Linked DNA regions of Cupriavidus necator N-1. The protein of the gene in region 1 interacts with the protein of each later gene in a pairwise test. Links are inferred from orthologs where the notes say so. Each region holds a gene or a part of one and is shown in the gene's direction. Other genes may lie near its edges. The genes, in order: ftsZ and rlmN.

What was found.
Region 2: the proteins of ftsZ (region 1) and rlmN interact in binary tests that used the Escherichia coli proteins (3 or more experiments, as listed by UniProt). The link is inferred for Cupriavidus necator N-1 from one-to-one orthologs.

What each region holds. Positions count from the first base shown.
Region 1 is NC_015726.1:3,340,239-3,343,352, reverse strand. The notes cover bases 289-3,084. They hold ftsZ (cell division protein FtsZ), read left to right. Parts: upstream 289-987; coding sequence 988-2,181; downstream 2,182-3,084. Other genes in these bases: CNE_RS15655 (peroxiredoxin), read left to right, coding at 2,632-3,084; ftsA (cell division protein FtsA), read left to right, coding at 289-808. In the rest of the region: more of ftsA, read left to right, coding at 1-288; more of CNE_RS15655, read left to right, coding at 3,085-3,114. UniProt on the Escherichia coli protein: Essential cell division protein that forms a contractile ring structure (Z ring) at the future cell division site. The regulation of the ring assembly controls the timing and the location of cell division.
Region 2 is NC_015726.1:2,355,646-2,358,956, reverse strand. What follows is about bases 21-3,013. They hold rlmN (23S rRNA (adenine(2503)-C(2))-methyltransferase RlmN), read left to right. Parts: upstream 21-936; coding sequence 937-2,091; downstream 2,092-3,013. Other genes in these bases: CNE_RS11070 (RodZ domain-containing protein), read left to right, coding at 2,860-3,013; pilW (type IV pilus biogenesis/stability protein PilW), read left to right, coding at 2,088-2,867; ndk (nucleoside-diphosphate kinase), read left to right, coding at 458-883; CNE_RS11090 (Bax inhibitor-1/YccA family protein), read right to left, coding at 21-83. Outside these bases: more of CNE_RS11090, read right to left, coding at 1-20; more of CNE_RS11070, read left to right, coding at 3,014-3,311.

The sequences.
Region 1 (3,114 bases):
GCGCGAGCCCATCGGCATGAGCGGCATCCGCCTGGAAGTGAAGGTGCATATTGTCACCGGCGCGGTCAGCGCCGCGCAGAACATCGTCAAGTGCGTGCGCCGCTGCGGCCTGGAAGTGCACGACCTGATCCTGCAGCCGCTGGCTTCCAGCCTGGCGGTGCTGACCGAGGATGAGAAGGAGTTGGGCGTGGTGCTGGTCGACATCGGCGGCGGCACCACCGACATCGCCATCTTCAGCGAAGGCGCGATCCGCCATACGGCCGTGATCCCCATCGCCGGCGACCAGATCACCAACGACATCGCGATGGCGCTGCGCACGCCGACGCCCGACGCCGAGGACATCAAGATCCAGTACGGCATCGCCAAGCAGGCGATCGCCGACCCGGACGACATGATCGAGGTGCCCGGCGTGGGCGACCGCGGCACGCGCACGCTCAGCCGCCAGGCGCTGGCCGCGGTGATCGAGCCGCGCATCGAAGAGCTGTACTCGCTAGTGCACCAGGTGGTGCGCGAGTCCGGCTATGAAGAACTGTTGTCGTCAGGCGTGGTCATCACCGGTGGGACCGCGATGATGCCGGGCATGGTCGAGCTGGGCGAGGACATCTTCCTCAAGCCCGTGCGCGTGGGCGTGCCGGAGTACCGCGGCAACCTGCACGAGGTGGTGAAGAGCCCGCGCTATGCGACGGTGATGGGCCTGCTGCTGGAAGGCCGCGTGCAACGCATGCGCGGGCGCAAGGTCGCGGTGCAGAGCGGGTCGGTCAAGCAGGTGTGGACGCGCATGAAGGAATGGTTTGTCGGCAATTTCTGATCAATGCGGAAATTGACGCGCTGACGATGCAGCGGCGCGCAGGCAGGGCGGTCTACCGGACAGGCCTGTGTGCTGAGTGGAAGTTTTCTGGTTTTCTTTTTTTGGTTTCTTGTTCAGAAACCAGGGGTTGCGGCGGGGAGGCTGCATCGTCTGGGGACTGATTTTTCTCGGAGGCAGTGATGGACTTTGACATGATCGAAACGGAAGTGCAGGACGGCACCATCATCAAGGTGGTCGGCGTGGGCGGTGCGGGCGGTAACGCCGTGCAGCACATGATCAGCCGCGGCGTGCAAGGCGTCGAATTCATCTGCATGAACACCGATGCCCAGGCGCTCAAGCGTTCGAGCGCTTCACGCGTGCTGCAGCTTGGCAATACGGGCCTGGGCGCTGGCGCCAAGCCGGAAGTCGGCCGCAACTGCGCCGAATCGGCCCGTGATCAGATCGCCGATTCCCTGCGCGGCGCGCACATGGTCTTCATCACTGCCGGCATGGGCGGCGGCACCGGCACGGGCGCCGCGCCGATCGTCGCGCAAGTGGCCAAGGAGATGGGCATCCTGACCGTGGGTGTGGTCAGCAAGCCGTTCGACTTCGAAGGCGCGCGCCGCGCCAAGGTGGCCGAACACGGTTCCAGCGAGTTGGAATCGAGCGTCGACTCGCTGATCGTGGTGCTCAACGAGAAGCTGTTCGAAGTGATGGGCGACGACGCCGAGATGGACAAGTGCTTCCAGTGCGCCGACGACGTGCTGCACAACGCGGTGGCCGGCATTGCCGAGATCATCAACGTTGACGGCCTGGTGAACGTCGACTTCGAAGACGTGAAGACGGTGATGGGCGAGCAAGGCAAGGCCATGATGGGGACGGCCACCGTGTCGGGCGTTGACCGCGCCCGCCTGGCGGCCGAGCAGGCCGTTGCCAGCCCGCTGCTGGAAGGCGTGGACCTGTCCGGCGCGCGCGGCGTGCTGGTCAACATCACCGCCAGCCGTTCGCTGAAACTGTCGGAAACCAAGGAAGTCATGAACACCATCCGCAGCTACGCCGCGGAAGATGCGACCGTGATCTTCGGTACGGTGTACGACGATTCGATGAGCGATGCGCTGCGCGTGACGGTGGTGGCCACGGGCCTGGGCCGCTCGGCCAAGAAGCAACAGCCGATGACCCTGCTCAAGACCGGCACGGACAACATGCCGGTGCAGATGATGGCCAACATGACCGCCGCCGCGGCCACGCACAGCTCGCCGGACTACAGCAACCTGGATACGCCGGCAGTGTGGCGCAGCTCGCGTGAGTCGGCGTCGGCCCACGTGGCGGCGCTGCAGGAAAAGGGTGTGGATACGTACGACATCCCGGCCTTCCTGCGCAAGCAGGCAGACTGAGCCCTGCCTGGCGCGGCATCGGTGCCTCCACCGGCCGCCTGACGGAACGCGTCGCCTTGTCGCGATGCACGTGCGCTCCCCATCCGCGCGTGCCTTGCATGGACTGACGTGAACCGCCGGGCCGCTGGCGGCGCCGCGCCTGCGCCGGACTGAGCTTCACCCGCATCCCGTCGCCGGGACGGGCGTGCCGCTGGCCGCCTCCCCGGACTGGTTTCCCGCCTTCCCGGTCGGGATGTATCAGCGTCCGCGCGGCGCACCCAAGAGGTGCGCCGCGCGGACGTCTTTGTAGCAAGGTGTATCGGATCCGCGCCGGATGTCACCGGATGTGAGCCGGCTTTGGCAATGCGGGCAAGGCGCCTATGATCTTGAGATTGCCCATCTGCCTGAGTGCGGGCGTCTGCGCCCCGGCATCCGGACTATTCTTCAGAAAACCCAGGAGGACCACGACCCATGATCACTGTCGGTTCCCGCGTCCCCGACGCCACGCTGCAGGAATTCTTCGAAACCGAAGGCAACGGCTGTGCCCTTGGCCCCAATGCCTTCAAGGTGGCGGACCTGGTCCGCGGCCGCAAGATCGTGGTGTTCGGCCTGCCCGGCGCTTTCACGCCGACCTGCTCGGCCAAGCATGTGCCGGGCTTTGTGCAGCATGCCGCGGCGCTACGCGAGGCCGGCGTCGACGAGGTCTGGTGCGTGTCGGTCAACGACGCCTTCGTGATGGGCGCCTGGGGCCGTGAGCAGCAGGCGGGCGGCACGGTGCGCATGATGGCCGACGGCAGCGCCGAGTGGACCCGTGCGCTGGGCCTGGACCAGGACCTGACCGCACGCGGCATGGGCGTGCGCTCCAAGCGCTACGCGATGGTGATCGACGACGGCGTCGTCACCCGGCTCGACGTCGAGGCACCGGGCGAATTCCGCGTCAGCAGCGCCGAGGCA
Region 2 (3,311 bases), 980 kb from region 1 along the record:
CGCAAGACCCGGTTGCGAACGACGACGTCAGTGACGGTCGACGCACTGTTGCCGAAACCGTAGGTGTTCAGCTTGTTATCCATGGTGACTCCTGTCTCAAAACGGTGAGGCGCCGGGGCTGCGAGGCTTCGGATGCGAAGATTCGTATGGAACCCGGACGGAACCATCGTCAATGTGGCACCTGGGAGATCGAATTGCAAGGGCGGGGTAACCCAGGAGTCACCTCGCACATGCTTCGCGCCCGTTCGGTGCCGCTCACATTGGATGTTAGCCGGGGCGGCGTGTTCCTGGCATGACAAGGTTGTAATGTGCCCTTTGATCTACTTGGTGCCGGGTTGTGCGGCAAGGGTGGCTCGACACACGCCAGAGCAGGGAAGACCCTCGAAAGGGTCATAGTCTTCGTGCTAGAATCCCATGTTTAATCCATTTGTAACCCCTTCATTTTTCGGAGTTTTTCATGGCGATCGAACGCACCCTGTCGATTATCAAGCCGGATGCCGTGGCCAAGAACGTGATTGGCCAGATCTACGCCCGTTTCGAGGCCGCCGGCCTGAAGATCGTTGCTGCCAAGATGGTGCACCTGTCGCGCGGCGAAGCCGAGCAGTTCTACGCTGTCCACAAGGAGCGTCCGTTCTTCAAGGACCTGGTGGACTTCATGATTTCCGGCCCGGTCATTATCCAGGCCCTGGAAGGCGAGAACGCCATCGCCAAGCACCGCGACCTGATGGGCGCCACCGACCCGAAGAAGGCCGAGAAGGGCACCATCCGTGCCGATTTCGCCGACAGCATCGACGCCAACGCCGTGCACGGCTCGGACGCTGCTGAAACGGCTGCCGTGGAAGTGGCATTCTTCTTCCCGGGCATGAACGTCTACAGCCGCTGATTGTCCGGCGCTGCTGCCAGGACTAGACTGACACCGAAGCTGAGTTTGCCGTCATGAACGCTCTCGTCAACCTGCTCGACCTCGACGCGGACGCGCTCACCGCTTATTGCGGCGAGCTCGGCGAGAAGCCGTTCCGTGCGCGGCAACTGCAACGCTGGATCCACCACTACGGTGCCAGCCGCTTCGACGCCATGTCGGATCTCGCCAAGTCGCTGCGCGAAAAGCTCGCGACGCGGGCCGAGATCCGCGCGCCTGCCGCCATCACCGACAACCTGTCGGCCGACGGCACGCGCAAGTGGCTGCTCGACGTCGGCCAGGGCAACGCGGTGGAAACGGTCTACATCCCCGAGGAAACGCGTGGCACGCTGTGCGTTTCCTCGCAGGCAGGATGCGCCGTCAACTGCCGGTTCTGTTCCACCGGCAAGCAAGGTTTTTCGCGCAACCTCAGCACCGGTGAAATCATCGGCCAGCTGTGGATGGCAGAGTTCGCCATGCGCGAACAACTGGGCCGCGGCCCCAAGGATGACCGCGTCATCTCCAACGTGGTGATGATGGGCATGGGCGAGCCGCTGCTGAACTACGACGCCGTCGTGCCGGCAATGCGCCTGATGCTCGACGACAACGCATACGGCCTGTCGCGCCGCCGCGTGACGCTGTCCACCTCCGGCGTGGTGCCGATGATGGACCGGCTGTCCAAGGATCTCCCGGTGGCTCTCGCCGTGTCGCTGCACGCGTCCAACGACGCCCTGCGCGACGTGCTGGTGCCGCTGAACAAGAAGTACCCGCTGGCCGAACTGATGGCGGCATGCCGCCGCTACCTGGAATTCGCGCCGCGCGATTTCATTACTTTCGAATACTGCATGCTGGATGGCGTCAACGACGGCGTCGAGCATGCGCGGGAACTGCTGAAGCTTGTGGCCGACGTGCCGTGCAAGTTCAACCTGATCCCGTTCAATCCGTTCCCCGAATCGGGCCTGAAGCGTTCCAACAACGATCAGATCCGGCGCTTTGCGCAGGTGCTGATGGATGCAGGCATCGTGACCACCATCCGCAAGACCCGCGGCGACGATATCGACGCCGCCTGCGGCCAGTTGGCCGGGGAAGTCAAGGACCGCACCCGCCTGGCCGAGCGCGGCAAGTTCGGCAAGATCACGCCACTGGTGCCGGTCACTGCTTCCGGCCAGCCTCGGGAGGTTCGCCCTGCATGATCCGTCTGATCGCTGCGGCCCTGCTGGGGCTGCTGATGTTGTCCGGCTGCCAGTTGCCGCATGCGCCGGCGCAGGATCCCCAGACCGCTTCCGACCAGACCGATGCAAGGCGCCGCGCCGGCATCCGGCTGCAGCTGGCCACCAACTATCTGGAGGCCGGCCAGAACACGGTCGCCCTTGACGAGATCAAGCAGGCCATTGCCATCGATCCGGCGCTCGCCGACGCCTACCATGTGCGCGCGCTGATCTACATGAATATGAATGAGCGGACGCTGGCTGATGACAGCTTCCGCACGGCAGTGTCGATGCGTGCCAACGACGGCGACCTGCTCAACAACTACGGCTGGTTCCTGTGCCAGGAAGGGCGCTACGGCGAGGCCGTGCCGATGCTGCAGCGCGCGATGTCGGCGCCGTCCGCAGGCGGCCCCGCCAAGCCGCTGATCAGCCTGGGTGCGTGCGAGCTGCGCCAGGGCCACAGCGCCGAAGCGGAAAAGAACCTGAAGGCCGCGCTCGGCTACGACCGCAACAACCCGGTGGCCAACACCAACCTCGCGCTGGTTTTCTACCGGCGCGGCGACTTCGCGCAGGCCCGGCAGTATGTCCAGCGCGTCAACAGCAGCCAATTTGTCAATGCGCAATCCCTCTGGCTGGGAGCGCGCATTGCCCACCGTCAGGGCGACAGCCGCACGCAGGATGCGCTTGGGGCGCAACTGCGCAGCCGCTTCCCCGACTCGCGTGAGTTGACCGCCTACGAACAAGGAGCATGGGATGAGTGAGCACGACCGCGCCGCAGGCCAGGCCGTACCGACGCAACAAGTCGGCGGGGGCGCGCACGAAGGAGAACGCGAAGCCGCCGCACGCGAGATCGGCGCAGCGCTGGCGCGCGAGCGCGAGGCGCAGCGGATGTCGGTGGAAGACGTCAGCGCACGGCTGAAGGTGGCTGCAGGCAAGCTACGCGCGATCGAGGCCGGCAACCTGCAGGCACTGCCCGACGTGACCTTCGCCAAGGGCGTGATGCGTGCCTATGCCCGCATGCTGCATGTCGACATCGACCCGCTGCTGGCACGCTTCCAGCCGCGCCCGGTGGCGCAGGTGGCGGAAATTGCCCGGCAGCGCGAGGGTGGCATCAATGCGGCCTTCGACGACCGCAACCGCTTCCGCTCGGGCGGCAGCGGCGGCCGCTGGGTCTGGCTGGCGCTGGTGGCCGTGTTGGTGGCCGC